2 regions of the Nocardioides sp. BGA-UO-ETr-FS32 genome follow, and region 2 is predicted to be linked to the other one. Evidence: riboswitches for the same ligand, from Rfam matches in the RefSeq annotation. Region 2 holds a riboswitch; the other holds the start of a gene.
The links. Region 2 has a riboswitch for thiamine pyrophosphate ahead of AC57BS_RS20580 (thiamine ABC transporter substrate-binding protein). Riboswitches for the same ligand answer to the same signal wherever they lie in the genome.
Positions count from the first base shown of each region.

Region 1: linked by a shared signal. The riboswitch ahead of AC57BS_RS21245 (thiamine phosphate synthase) and the one ahead of AC57BS_RS20580 (thiamine ABC transporter substrate-binding protein) in region 2 are both predicted to bind thiamine pyrophosphate.

Region 1 is NZ_JCAQOX010000017.1:215,262-222,112, reverse strand. Features, by position in the region: gene thiD (bifunctional hydroxymethylpyrimidine kinase/phosphomethylpyrimidine kinase) at 1-352, opposite strand, end outside; gene AC57BS_RS21265 (thiamine phosphate synthase) at 346-909, opposite strand; gene AC57BS_RS21260 (thiazole synthase) at 906-1,670, opposite strand; gene thiS (sulfur carrier protein ThiS) at 1,679-1,867, opposite strand; gene AC57BS_RS21250 (FAD-dependent oxidoreductase) at 1,858-2,871, opposite strand; gene AC57BS_RS21245 (thiamine phosphate synthase) at 2,871-3,464, opposite strand; TPP riboswitch at 3,459-3,568, opposite strand; gene AC57BS_RS21240 (helix-turn-helix domain-containing protein) at 3,671-4,399, shown strand; gene AC57BS_RS21235 (sugar ABC transporter ATP-binding protein) at 4,543-6,072, shown strand; gene AC57BS_RS21230 (ABC transporter permease) at 6,069-6,851, shown strand, end outside.
Region 2 is NZ_JCAQOX010000017.1:73,837-80,687, reverse strand. Features, by position in the region: gene AC57BS_RS20600 (putative nucleotidyltransferase substrate binding domain-containing protein) at 1-332, opposite strand, end outside; gene AC57BS_RS20595 (hypothetical protein) at 392-1,039, opposite strand; gene AC57BS_RS20590 (GNAT family N-acetyltransferase) at 1,104-1,544, opposite strand; gene AC57BS_RS20585 (alpha/beta hydrolase) at 1,541-2,443, opposite strand; TPP riboswitch at 2,486-2,595, shown strand; gene AC57BS_RS20580 (thiamine ABC transporter substrate-binding protein) at 2,585-3,685, shown strand; gene AC57BS_RS20575 (ABC transporter permease) at 3,682-5,316, shown strand; gene AC57BS_RS20570 (ABC transporter ATP-binding protein) at 5,316-6,320, shown strand; gene AC57BS_RS20565 (phosphatase PAP2 family protein) at 6,342-6,851, shown strand, end outside.

The DNA of each region.
Region 1 (6,851 bases), 140 kb from region 2:
CGCGGTCGCCGAGCACCGCGCCGCTGGTGGCGGCGAGGACCGGGTCCACCACGACGGGGAGGTGGCCGAGCCGGTCGGTGACCAGGCGGACGACGTCGGGCGTGCCGAGCATCCCGGTCTTCACGACCGCGACCGGGAGGTCGCCGAGGACCGCGTCCAGCTGCTGCGCGACGGCCTCGACGGGCAGCTCGTGGATCGCGTGGACGCCGGTGGTGTCCTGCGCGGTCACCGCCGTGACGGTGCAGGCGGCGTGGCAGCCGAGGTGCCCGATCGTCGCCAGGTCGGCAGCGAGTCCCGCGGCACCGCCGCTGTCGGTGCCGGCCACGGCCAGCACCACGGGCGGGGTCAGCACGGGAGGTCCCGCAGCAGGTCGGCGACGACGGCGGCCGGGTCGGCGGCCCGCATCACCGCTCCCATCACCGCGACTCCGTGGGCGCCGGCCGCGACGGCGGATGCCGCGTTGGCGGCGTCGACCCCGGCCAGGGCGAGCACCGGCAGCGGGTGCCCTGCGAAGGCTGATGCCGGGAGCGCGGGGCCGTGCCCCGGCTTGCTGGCGCTGGCGGCGTACGGCGACAGGGTCACCCAGGACGCGCCCTGCTCGGCCGCCCCGGTGACGTCGGCGCGGGAGTGGCACGACCTGCCCCAGCAGCCCTCGGCGGGGGCGGGCTGGTGGGCCGCGACGTGCAGGCCGTCGGCGGAGTCGTCGGGGATCCGCGAGGAGATCACGGTGAGCCCGTCGATCGCCGCGAGGTCGGCGACAAGGGCCTGCCGCTGACCGGGCTCGAGGTCGTGCTCGCGCACCACCACCGCCGCCAGACCGGCGTCGACGCACTCCCGCACCGTGCGGACGAGGCCGCGGCCGAGCCTCAGCTGCGACCGGTCGGTCAGCAGGACCAGCCGGGGGATCACGCGATCCTCCCCGCGAGCGGGCTGGCCGAGCGCGCGGTCGTACGGCGCGGGACCCGGCCCGCTCCCCGAGCGGCAGCCCCGGCCTCGACGGCCAGGCGGAGCGCTCGGGCCATCGCGACCGGGTCCGCCGCGCGCGTCACCGCCGTGGCGGCGAGGACCGCGTCGCAGCCGAGCTCCATCGCCAGCGCCGCATCGGAGGCGGTGCCGATCCCCGCGTCGAGGACGACCGGTACGTCGACGGCTGCCACGACGGCCTCGATGGCGTACGGGTCGAGGATGCCCAGCCCGGAGCCGATCGGGGACCCCAGCGGCATCACCGCCGCGCAGCCGACGTCGGCGAGGCGGCGGGCGAGCACCGGGTCGGCGGTGGCGTAGGGCAGCACCGTGAAGCCCCGTGCCACGAGCTCGGCGGCGGCCTCGACCAGCTCGACGGCGTCGGGCAGCAGGCTGGTCTCGTCGCCGATCACCTCGAGCTTCACCCAGTCGGTGCCCAGCGCCTCCCGGGCCAGCTCGGCGGTCGTCACGGCCTCACGCGCCGACAGGCAGCCGGCCGTGTTGGGCAGGACCGGGATCCCGGCCTCGACCAGCTGCGCCAGCAGACCGCCGGGCGCGGAGCTCGACGTACGCCGCACGCTGACCGTCACCAGACCGGGCCGCGCCGCATCCAGGACCGGCGCGACGAGGTCGGGGCGCGGGAGCCCGCCCGTGCCGAGGAAGAGCCGGGACGACAGGGTCCGGCCGGCGATCACCAGACCGGTCATCGGAGAGGTCATCCGCCGGCCACCGCCGTCACCACGTCGACGACGTCGCCGTCGACCAGCAGCCGGGTGCCGTGCTCGGCGCGGGGCACGACCTCGTGGTTGACCGCGACGGCGTGGCCGTCGGGGATAGGCCCGACGAGCTCGAGCAGGGTGGTGACGTCGGCGACGTGGGCGGCGCCGTTGAGGGTCAGGTGCACTGCGGTCCTCCAGGGTCGAGCCGTCGGGGGTCGACGGCGGGATCGGGGTCGGCCCCGTCGACCGCGTCGGCGAGGAGCCGTGCGGTGAGGGGAGCGAGGAGCACTCCGTGGCGGAAGTGGCCGGCAGCCAGGAAGGTCCCGGGGTCGCCGGTGGGCCCGACCAGCGGCAGGTGGTCCGGGGTCGCCGGCCGGTCGCGGGCCTCGCAGGCCAGCAGCTCCGCCCGGTCGAGCGACGGCAGCAGGACGCGCGCCGCCCGCAGCAGCCGCACCACGCCGCCGGCCGTCGGCACGGGGTCGGTGTCGTGCTCCTCGACGGTCGCGCCGACGACCACCTCGCCGCCGGACCGTGGCACCACGTAGACCGGCTCGCCGCCCACCCAGCCACGCACGACGTGACGCGGCGGGTCGTCGGTCCGGAGCCGGACGACCTCCCCGCGTACGCCTCGCACGAGCGTCGTCCACGGCGCCGGGAGGCGGGAGCCGGTGGCGACGACGAGGGCGTCCGCGTCGCCGAGCGGGGAGCGGGCGTGGACCCGCTCGCCGAGACGCCGGAGCAGCGCGGTGACCACGGCCCGCGGATCGACGGCACGGTCGCGGAGCGCGAGGCCACCGGCGACCCGACCCAGCGCCGGCTCGAGCCGGCGGACCTGCGCGGACGTGAGCACGTCGACGTCGACGCCCAGGGTTGCCAGCACCTCGGCCTGCCGCTCGACGTCGTGCCGGTCCGCCGCGTGGTGGCCCACCAGCAGGGTCCCGCGGTCGTGCAGCGGCACGCCCAGCCGCGCGGCGTACGCCGGCCACAGGCGCGCGCTCGCGACACCCAGCCGGTGGACGTCCGGCTCGCCGTACCAGGCCTCCCCGCCCGGCGACAGCATCCCGGCCGCGACGGCCGACGCACCGCTGCCGGGTGCCGGGTCGACGACCGTGACGTCGTGGCCGCGGGCCACGAGCTCCTCGGCACAGGCGAGCCCGACGATGCCGGCACCGAGGACGTGCACGCGCATCAGCCGAGCTCCCGCACCAGCTCCTTCGCTGCCCGGAGCGGATCGGGTTCGCGCCAGATGGCGCCCAGCGCCGCGACGCCGTAGGCCCCTGCGTCGAGGACCTCCGCCACCCGGCCGGCGGAGATCCCGCCGATGGCCACCAGCGGCAGCACGCCGCCGGCGGCGGTGACCGCGGCAGGTCCCAGGGGGTCCGGCAGGCCCGCCTTGCTCGAGGTCGCGAACACCGGACCGAAGCCGGCGTACGCCGCCCCGGCCGCCGCGGCACGCTCGACGTCCGCCCGGTCGCGGCAGGTCGCGCCGACGACCAGGTGCGGTGCCGCCCGCGTCGCGAGCTCGACGGGCAGGTCCTCGGTGCCGAGGTGCACGCCGTCGGCGCCGGTCGCGAGCGCCACGTCGAGCCGGTCGTCGACCACGACCATCGCGCCGGCGGGGCGTACGGCCGCCTGCACGACGCGGGTCAGCTCGACGAGCTCGCGCGTGGTGACGTCCTTGTCGCGGACCTGGAAGCCCTCGACCCCGACCTCGGCGAGCTCGGACAGCAGGGACAGGTCGTCGGTCGAGGAGACCAGGCAGAACATGCGTGGCAGAGCCATGGGGAACTCACTTCCTTCGCCGGCATGACCCGGATCAGGTACGACGGTCGGAGCGGTTCCAGCTCCCTCTCAGCCCGCTTCCGCGGACTCCCGTGTGGACGGCGGTGACGCTAGCAGAGGTCGTCGGTGTGCACAGTCCTCGTTCGCGCGTATGGTGTGTGCACACTGACCGTGCATTGAGTGAGAACAGGCCAGAGGGTGCAGACGTGACAGAGAACCAGGCATCGACCGCCGAGTGGATCGCGATCGGGGACCGCATCCGTACGGCACGTGAGGCAGCTGGGATCAGCGTCCGCGAGCTCGCGCGTCGCGTGGAGGTGTCCGCCAGCCACGTCTCCCAGGTCGAGAGGGGCCTGGCGTCGTTCAGCGTCCGGGCCCTCTACAACGTGGTCAGCGAGCTCGAGATCTCCATGGACAGCCTGTTCGACGACGTGTCACCCGTTGCCGAGGTGCCGTCGGCGTCGGACCCGTCCGCGGCCGGGACGAGCCCCGGCACGGGCAGGCACGGCACGTTCGACCCCCTGGTGTCGGGCGGGATCGTCCTGCGAGCACCCGAGCGTCCGACCCTCCCGCTGGCCGGAGGGACGCGGTGGGAGCGGCTCACGCCGCGACCGGAGAACGGTGCCGAGTTCATCGAGGTGGTCTATCCGCCCGCTCCGGAGGGCGGCGGCCGCACGATCGACTTCATCCAGCACTCCAGTCGCGAGTACGGCCTCGTCGTGTCGGGCAGCCTCACCGTCCAGGTGGGCTTCGAGACCACGGTGCTGCACGCGGGCGACTCGATCGCCTTCGACTCCGTCGTCCCGCACCGGTTCTGGAACAGCACGCCCGAGGAGGTCCGCGCGGTGTGGTTCATCCTCGACTCACCCCGGTCGGGCGCCGAGTCCGCCGAGGACGGCCACCTCTCGCTCGACGGCGGCCGGCGCGGTCATTGATCTCTGTTCTGTCAGAGAGAACGTTTGATCAGAAGTGTTCTCTTTAGGGGTTCCCTAGCGTGCACTCCTAGTGTACGTTCTTCGTTTGTGACGTCTACCACATGACAGTGGTCACTCAACGTTCCAAACGGAAGGAGCACGGCGTGAGCGACGACCAGTCCTCAACGGTCGGGCCCGTGGTGATCGAGGCCGACTCGATCGTCAAGCGGTTCGGCGGCGCGGTCGCACTCGACGGCGTGAGCGTCTCGGTGCGCGCGGGAGAGATCTACGCGCTCGTCGGTGAGAACGGCGCCGGCAAGTCGACCCTGATGCGCATCCTCGCCGGGATCCTGGAGCCCACCGAGGGCACCGTCCTGGTCGACGGACAGCCCCTCGAGGGCGGCACCCGCGCCGCGCTCGACGCCGGGATCGCCCTGGTCCACCAGGAGCTCAGCCTCGTGCCGGAGATGACCGTCGCGGAGAACATCATGCTCGGCGCGTTCCCGACCCGTGGCGGCGCGATCAGCCGCAAGGAGATGCAGCGCTACGCCGGGGCGGCGCTCGAGGAGATCGGTGTCTCGATCGACCTCGACGAGCCGGTCTCGCGGCTCTCGGTGTCCCTGCGCCAGTTCATCGAGATCGCCCGCGCCGTGGCCCGCAAGCCGCGAGTGCTCATCCTGGACGAGCCCACCGCCACGCTGACCCCCGCCGAGACCGACTACCTGCTCGAGATGCTGCAGCGGCTGGCCCGAGGTGGCCTGGCGATCGTCTACATCTCGCACCGGCTGCCCGAGATCTTCGCCATCTGCGAGCGCGTCACCGTGCTCCGCGACGGCCGGCACATCGACACGGCGGACATCGCGGACACCACCCCCGACGGCCTCGTCGACAAGATGGTGGGCCGCGAGCTCAAGCAGGACCTCGGCGTGGTCCGGGAGAGCAACCCCGGCGCCGTCGTCCTGTCCGCCCGAGGCATCACCGCACCGAAGGTGCGCGGCATCGACCTCGACGTACGCGCCGGGGAGATCGTCGGCCTCGGCGGGCTCGTCGGCGCCGGGCGCAGCGAGCTCGTCCGCGCGATGCTGGGGGTCGACCTGCGGACGGGCGGGGACGTCACGGTCCTCGTCGACGGCCGCGTGCGTCGCGTCGGCAGCTACCAGTCGGCGGTCCGCCACGGCATCGCGTTCGTCCCCGAGGAGCGACGCCAGGACGGCCTGGCGCTGAGCATGTCGGTCAGCGACAACATCGCCCTTCCCAACCGCCGCGCGATCTCCCGGGCCGGCGTGACCAGCCCGGCCAGGCAGCAGGCCTTCGCCAGCGCGCTCGCGGACACCGTCGGGCTGCGCCCGCCGAACGTCAAGCGCGACGCGGGCGACTACAGCGGTGGCAACCAGCAGAAGGTCGTCATCGCCAAGTGGCTGGGCCTCCGCCCGCGCGTGATCGTGCTCGACGAGCCGACCCGCGGTGTGGACGTCGGCGCCAAGGCGGAGATCCACCGCCTCGTGCGCGAGCTCGCGGACGAGGGCACCGCCGTCCTGGTCATCAGCTCCGACCTTCCCGAGCTCCTGGATCTCTCGGACGTCATCCACGTGGTCCGCGACGGCCAGATCGCGGGCACCCTCGCCCGCGACGAGGCCGACGAGCGGAGCGTCATGTCCCTCGCCGCAGGAGAAAGCATGGTCACCTCGTCATGAACCAGCTCACCGAGTCCCCCCCGGTGGCTGCGCCGACGGCCGCCGCCCAGGCCGAACCCGACGGCCCTTCCACTGCTGCCAAGGCACTGCTGTGGGCGGCGGAGCGAGGGATCGTGGTCTTCACGGCCGTCCTCATCCTCGCCTCCCTCCTGTTCGTCGACGGCTTCGCGTCGGCGGTGAACATCGCGGACGTCTTCCACCGGGCCGCACCCATCGGGATCGTCGCCGTGGGCATGACCTTCGTCGTCATCAGCGGCAACTACCTGGACCTGTCCGTGGTGGCGCAGGTCGCCACGGGTGCAGTCATCCTCATCGGCGTCAGCAACTCCCACAGCATCCCGCTCGCGATCCTCCTCGCGCTGGCCGTCTCGGTCGTCTACGGGCTGGTCAACGGGGTCGCCGTCGGCTACTTCAAGGCCAACGCCGTCATCGTCACCCTCTCGACCACCTACATAGGCCTCGGCCTGTTGCGCTGGCTGTCGGGCGGCAGCATCTACTTCGGCCCCCGAGGCGGCACGATCGCCACGTTCGGCGACATCAAGGTCGGCGCCGTCCCCATCTCCGCGATCGTGCTGGTGGTGGTGGCGCTCGTCCTGGGCTTCCTGCTGAGCCGCACGAACTTCGGCTTCGTGGTGCGCGCCTTCGGCAGCAACAAGGAGGCCACCCGGCTGAGCGGGGTCAACACCCCGGTCGTCGTGGTCGGCGCCTTCCTCATCACCGCCTTCGCCGCCACCGTCGCCGGGTTCGTGCTCGCCGCCTACTCCAACACCGCCGTCAGC
Region 2 (6,851 bases):
GCCGGGCAGGCCAGGACCAGGGTGTCCTCGATCGCGTGGACGGTGACCGGCTGCGGCGACCCGGTCGCCAGCGCGGCGCCGCCGATGCAGGTGCCGGCGGCGCCCCGCTCGACCAGCTCGCCGTCGCGGGCGCGCAGCTCGACGGCCCCCGACCTCACCACCAGCAGCTCCACCGGGGTGGTGCCCTCGGCCAGCACCACGGTCCCGCGGCGGTGGTAGCCGATGCTCAGCCGCGGCGGGATCGACTCGAGGACCGCGGCCGGGAGGGAGTCGAACGGTGCGTGGGCCACGAGGAAGTCCCGGATCTCCGCGAGCTCGACGTTGAGGGGCACCGACCCATCATGACGACCGGCACGGTCTGGTGCTGGCTATTGCTGCGACGTTCGAGCGGTCACTCCTCCTCCAGGTGCGGGTCGGCCAGGAGGTACTGCGTCAGCGGACCCTGGTGCTCGCGGTCGTGGTGGCGCACCGGCTCAGGGACCATGCGTCCCTCGGCGGCGTCCCAGAAGCTGTCGACCCGACGGGCCACCGCGCGGGCGATCCGGCCGACCTCCCCCCGGTGCGGGATCCACGGGTGCGGCCGCGTGGGGGAGGCCAGCTCGGCGTGGTGGAGCACCATGCCCAGGTCCCGGGGGTCGTCCGGCTCCGCGTCGAGCAGGGCTGCGGCAAGCCGTCGCTCCAGGTCGCACACCAACGCGAACTCGTGACGCACGTCCTGCCAGATGGGCGGCCACGGCCGTCCGACCGCGAACGTGGAGCCGTACAGCTTGGCCTTCACCTGGGCCAGGGACTCCTCGTAGGAGCGGCTGGCGGCCAGGAACTCGTGGGCGAGGTCGTGACCACCGGGGAGGTGGCGAACGAGTGGCGCGATCGCGTCGACCATGGCGGCGTTGTGCCGGCTGGCCGCTGCCAGGAACGTGTCGATGGCGGTGTAGTGGTCGCGGGGGTGGCGCACGTCGGGTCGTGCGTCGGCGGCCAGGGCCAGGCGGTGTGCGAGGTCGTGGTGGATGCTCTCTAGATCGTGGGCGAGGGTGATCACGGCGGTCATCTCCTTCGGAAGCCGTGTCACTCCAGTCTCGCTCGTCCCGGCCCCAGCGCAAGGCCTAGAGGATCTCTGCCGGCCGACGCATCGGCACGTGCATGATGCCGTCCTCGTCGAACTCGGGCCCGGTCACCGCGAAGCCGTACGCCTCGTAGAACCCCGTCAGCTCGGTTTGGGCGTCGAGGCGCACCTCGCGGCTGCCGCACAGCGCCATCGCCTCGTCCATCATCAGCGCCGCGAGCCTGCGTCCCCGGGCGGCCGGCGCGACCACGACCCGGCCGATCCGTGCGGCGTCGCCGTCGTCGAGCACGCGGAGGGTGCCCAGCACCGAGCCGTCGTCGTCGAGCAGCACGACGTGGCGGGTGGTCTCCTCGAGGTCGCGGCCGTCGAGGTCGGGATAGGGGCAGTCCTGCTCCACGACGAACACCTGCTGCCGCAGCCGCCACACGCCGTACGCCGTGCGCGCCGGCAGGTCGTCGACGCCGGCGACGAGCACCCTCACCGGACGAACTCCACGACCTGGTCGAACGCCCGCCGTGCCTCGGGGGCGATCGGCAGCAGCCCGTAGACGTGGATGAGGTCGGCCTCCTCGACCCACGTGAGGTCCCAGCCAGCCTCGGCCGCGCGCCGCGCGAGCAGGCGGCACCCCGGAGCCAGCAGGTCGCGGGTGCCGTAGAGCATGAGGGTGCGCGGCAGGCCGGCGAGGTCGGCGAGGGCGGGGGAGACCTCGGGACGGCCCAGGTCGTCGGGCGAGCCGGCCCACCACCCTGCGTACGCCTCGACCTTGCCGATGAACAGCCACGGGTCGATCGCGTCGGCGGCCCTCGTCTCCTCTGCCGTCGAGGTGGTCAGGTCGACCCACGGCGCGTGGAGCACCAGGTGGGTCGCGGGCACCAGCCCGCGGTCTCGCACGGAGAGCGCCAGGGCGAGCGCGAGGCCACCGCCGGCCGAGTCGCCGGCCAGCACCACGCCGCCCGGTTCGGTGGTCCAGCGGGCCAGGTCGTCGACGAGCGCGTCGTGGGAGTCGCGCCAGGTGTGCTCGGGGGCGAGGGGGTAGTCGGGCAGCACGACCCGGGCGCCGATCGCGGACGCCAGCCGGGTCGCGTAGCGCACGTGGAAGGCGTCGATCGGCGCCATGTAGCCGCCGCCGTGCACGTAGTAGAGCGTCCGCGTCGCCGGCCGGTCCCGCGGCGTCAGGACGTGGCACGGGAAGCCGAGGTCGGTCACCGCGTGCTCCCACCGCTTCGCGAAGTCCGGCACGGCGCGCGTCGGCAGCGACCGGTCGAGGGTGCGGTGCCACGCCTCGACCCGGGCCCGCTCCTCCGGCTCGCTCCCGATCTCCTGCGCGCGGCGCAGCCGCGGGACAAGCGTGGCCAGGAGGTCGTGGCGGCGGCTCGGCATGGACGCAGCGTAGGGGCCCGCGGGGACGGCGCTAGGCTGAGGGACAGAAGACAGGGGAGCACGCGCAGGCGTGCTGAGAGTGCGGACCAGCCGCAGACCCTCCGAACCTGATCCGGTTAGCACCGGCGCAAGGGAGTCCAGATGAAGCACGTACGCGTCCGCGCTGCCCTGACCGCGGGGGCCGCCACCGCGGCGACCCTGCTGCTGGGCAGCTGCAGCCTCGCAGGTGGGGGCGACGGTCCGACCGCGACCGAGCCGTCGACCTCGTCGGCAGAGCCGGGGGACACCGGCGAGCCCGGTGGCACCGTCGTCCTCGCCACCCACGAGTCGTTCACGCTGCCCAAGAAGCTGGTGCGGGCGTTCGAGGAGGAGTCCGGCTACACGCTCGAGGTCCGCGCCGCCGGCGACGCCGGCACGCTGGCCACCAAGCTCAGCCTCACCGCCGACAACCCGATCGCCGACGCGGCCTTCGGGATCGACAACACCTTCGCCTCGCGGCCTCTGGGCGAGGGCGCGTTCGCGGAGGTGACCACCACGGCGACCCCGCCGGAGGAGTACGTCCTCGCCGAGGGCGGCGACAAGCTCGTGCCGATCGACTCCGCGAGCGTCTGCGTCAACGTCGACACCGACTGGTTCGACGCCGAGGGCCTCGCACCGCCGGAGACCCTCGACGACCTCACCGACCCGGCGTACGCCGACCTGATGGTGACCCCCGGCGCCTCGACGAGCAGCCCCGGCATGGCCTTCTTCCTCGCCACCGTCGCGGCCTACGGCGACGACTGGCAGGACTACTGGACCGACCTGCTGGCCAACGGCGCCAAGGTCGTCGACGGGTGGGAGGACGCCTACTACGGTGACTTCACCGCCGGGTCCGAGCAGGGCACCCGCCCGATCGTGGTCTCCTACGACTCCTCCCCGGCCTTCACCGTCGCCGACGGCCGCACCACCACCGCGGCACTGCTCGACACCTGCTTCCGCCAGGTCGAGTACGCCGGGGTGCTCGCGGGTGCCGACAACCCCGAGGGCGCCGCGGCGCTCGTCGACTGGATGCTGACCGACGAGGTGCAGAGCGCGCTCCCGGAGTCGATGTACGTCTTCCCGGTCATGCCGGGCGCGACCGTCCCCGACGACTGGGCCGAGTTCGCCCCCCAGCCCACCGACCCCTTCGAGGTCTCCCCCGACGAGATCGCCGCCAACCGCGAGCAGTGGCTGACCGAGTGGACCGACGTCATCTCCAGGTGAGGCGGGTCCTCGCCCTCCTCGCGCTGGCCGCCGGGCCGGTGCTGGTGCTCGGCGTGCTGTTCGTCCTGCCGGTGACCGGCATGGTCGCCGAGGGGTTCGTCGTCGACGGCCGGTTCGCGCCCGGGGCGGTGCTCGACGTCCTCGCCCGGTCGCGCGTGCGCCGGGTCGCGTGGTTCACCGTGTGGACCTCCGGCACCGCGACGCTGCTCGCCGTCGTGCTCGGCCTGCCCGCGGCGTACGCCCTCCACCGGCTCGCGCTGCCGGGCCGCGCGGCGGTGCGGGCGGCGCTGCTCGTGCCGTTCGTGCTGCCGACCGTCGTCGTGGGCGTCGCGTTCCGGCAGCTGCTGGGCGAGGGCGGCCCGCTCGGATTCCTCGGCCTCGACGGGACGCCGGTCGCGATCGTGGCCGGACTGGTGTTCTTCAACGTCGCCGTCGTGGTGCGGACCGTCGGGGCGGCGTGGGAGTCGCTCGACCCCCGCCCCGGGCAGGCGGCCGCCGCGCTCGGCGCGTCCCCGTGGCAGGTGCTCCGCACGGTCACCCTGCCGGCGCTGCGCCCGGCGATCGTCGGCGCCGCCAGCATCGTCTTCCTCTTCTGCGCGACGGCGTTCGGCATCGTGCTCACCCTCGGCGGCGTCCGCTACGCGACGGTCGAGACCGAGATCTACCTGCTGACCACGACGATCTTCGACCTGCAGGCGGCGGCGGCGCTGTCGGTGCTGCAGATCGTGGTGGTCGTCGGCCTGCTCGCCCTCGCCGCGCGGCTGCGCGCGACGCCCGACCCGACGGCCCAGCGCACCGTGTCGCCCGCGCGGGCCGTACGCCGCTCCGACGCGCCCGTCGTCGTCGCCACGCTGCTGGTGCTCGGGGCGATGCTCCTGCCGATCCTCACGCTGGTGCTCGGCTCGCTCGCGGTGGGGGACGGCTGGGGCCTCGACAACTACCGCGCGCTCACGACCGTCGGCGACAACCAGGCGCTGCTGGTGCCGGTCACCGCCGCGCTGGCGACCAGCCTGCGGACCGCCGTCGACGCGACCTGGATGGCGCTGCTGGTCGGCGTGATGGTGTCGGTGATCGTCACGCGGCGCTCGCACTCGGTCGCCGAGCGGCGGGTCCGCTCCACCCTCGACGGCTTCTTCATGCTGCCGCTCGGCGTCAGCGCGGTGACCCTCGGCTTCGGCTTCCTCATCACCCTCGACCGGCCGCCGCTCGACCTGCGCGACTCGCCGCTGCTGGTGCCGATGGCGCAGGCCCTGGTCGCGCTGCCGCTCGTGGTGCGCACGCTCGCCCCGGTCCTCGGCGGCATCGACGACCGCCAGCGGCAGGCCGCTGCCTCGCTCGGCGCGTCCGCCTGGCGCACCCTGCTCACCGTAGACCTGCCGGTCGTGTGGAAGCCGATGCTCGCCGCCAGCGGCTTCGCGTTCGCCGCCTCGCTCGGGGAGTTCGGGGCGACGTCCTTCCTCGCCCGCGACGAGAGCCTGACGCTGCCGGTCGTGATCTTCCGGCTGATCGGCCACCCGGGCGAGATGAACTACGGCATGGCCCTGGCCGCGTCCGTCGTCCTCGCGGTCGCCACCGCCGTGGTGATGCTGGCCGTCGAACGGCTCCGCGTCCCCGGTGTGGGAGCGTTCTGATGGTGTTGAGGCTCCAGGACGTCACCGTCCGCTACGGCGACACCGTCGCCGTCGACGAGGTGTCCCTCGCCCTCGACCCCGGGCAGGTGCTCGCCGTCCTCGGCCCCTCCGGCTGCGGCAAGTCCACCCTGCTGCGCGCTGTCGCCGGGCTCGAGCCGCTCACGTCGGGCTCGATCTCGTGGGCCGGCGCCGACCTCGCGGGCGTGCCGACCCACAAGCGCGGCTTCGCGCTGATGTTCCAGGACGGCCAGCTCTTCGCGCACCTCACCGTCGCCCGCAACGTGGCGTACGCCCTGCGGTTGCGGCGTACGCCGTCCGCGCGGGTCGCGGCGCGGGTGCGCGAGCTGCTCGACCTGGTCGGGCTCGCCGGCTACGACGACCGGCTCCCCGGCACGCTCTCCGGAGGCGAGCGGCAGCGGGTCGCGCTGGCCCGCGCCCTCGCGGTCGAGCCGCGGCTGATCCTGCTCGACGAGCCGCTCTCGGCGCTCGACGCGACCCTTCGCGAGCGCCTGGCCGGCGACCTGCGCGAGATCCTGCACGCCGCGGGGACGACGGCCCTGCTGGTGACGCACGACCACGACGAGGCGTTCGCTCTGGCCGACCGGCTGGCGGTGATGCGCGGCGGCCGTGTGGTGCAGCAGGGGGCGATCGACGAGGTGTGGCGCGAGCCGGTCGACGAGGAGACCGCGCTGTTCCTGGGCTACGCGCGCGTCGTGCGACAGGACGCGGCAGCGCGGGTGCTGGCGGCAACCGACCTGCCCCCGGCGTACGCCGTCGCGCTGCGCCGCTCGGCCCTGGTGGTCGACCCGGCCGGCGACCTCCGCGCCGTGGTCGAGTCCGCGCGGGTGACGCCCGAGGTCGTCCGCCTGGTGGTCGCCGCCGACGGCATCGGCACGGTCGACGCGGTGGCGCCGCTGGGCAGCCGGGTCTCGCCGGGCGACGAGGTCGCGCTGCGGGTCGACGTGACGCGGCTCGCTGTGCTGCCGATCGCGGCGGGGGGTTGACCCGTCCCTACACTGACGTCCGTGTACAGACCGGCCTATGCCCTGCTCGTGGGAGTCGCCGCCCTCATGGGCGTGCTCGCGCTGGCTGCGTCGTTCACGCTCGACCGGCCGCTCGTCGACCCCGAGGGCTTCCTCGGCCCGTCCTGGCTGAGGCTGCCGCTGCTGGTCCTCGGCGCGTTCCTGCTCGACCTGCTGCCGCGGACGCTGTGGTACTCGCGGATGAAGCCCGCGCTGATGCCCGACATCGTGCGCGAGCGGATCCGCACCCACTGGGACCGCGAGCGGATCATCCTGGTGGTGCTCGGGCTGGTGTGCTTCTACATCACCTACGTCTGCTACCGGAACCTCAAGTCGTTCCTCCCCTTCATCATGGGCGAGGACAAGTACGACCGCGAGCTGCACCTGATCGACCGGGCGCTGATGTTCGGCCACGAGCCGGCCACGATCCTGCACACGATCTTCGGCACCGGGTTCTCCGCGCACTTCCTGTCCACGATCTACCTGTGGTTCCTGCCGCTGGTGCCGCTCGCC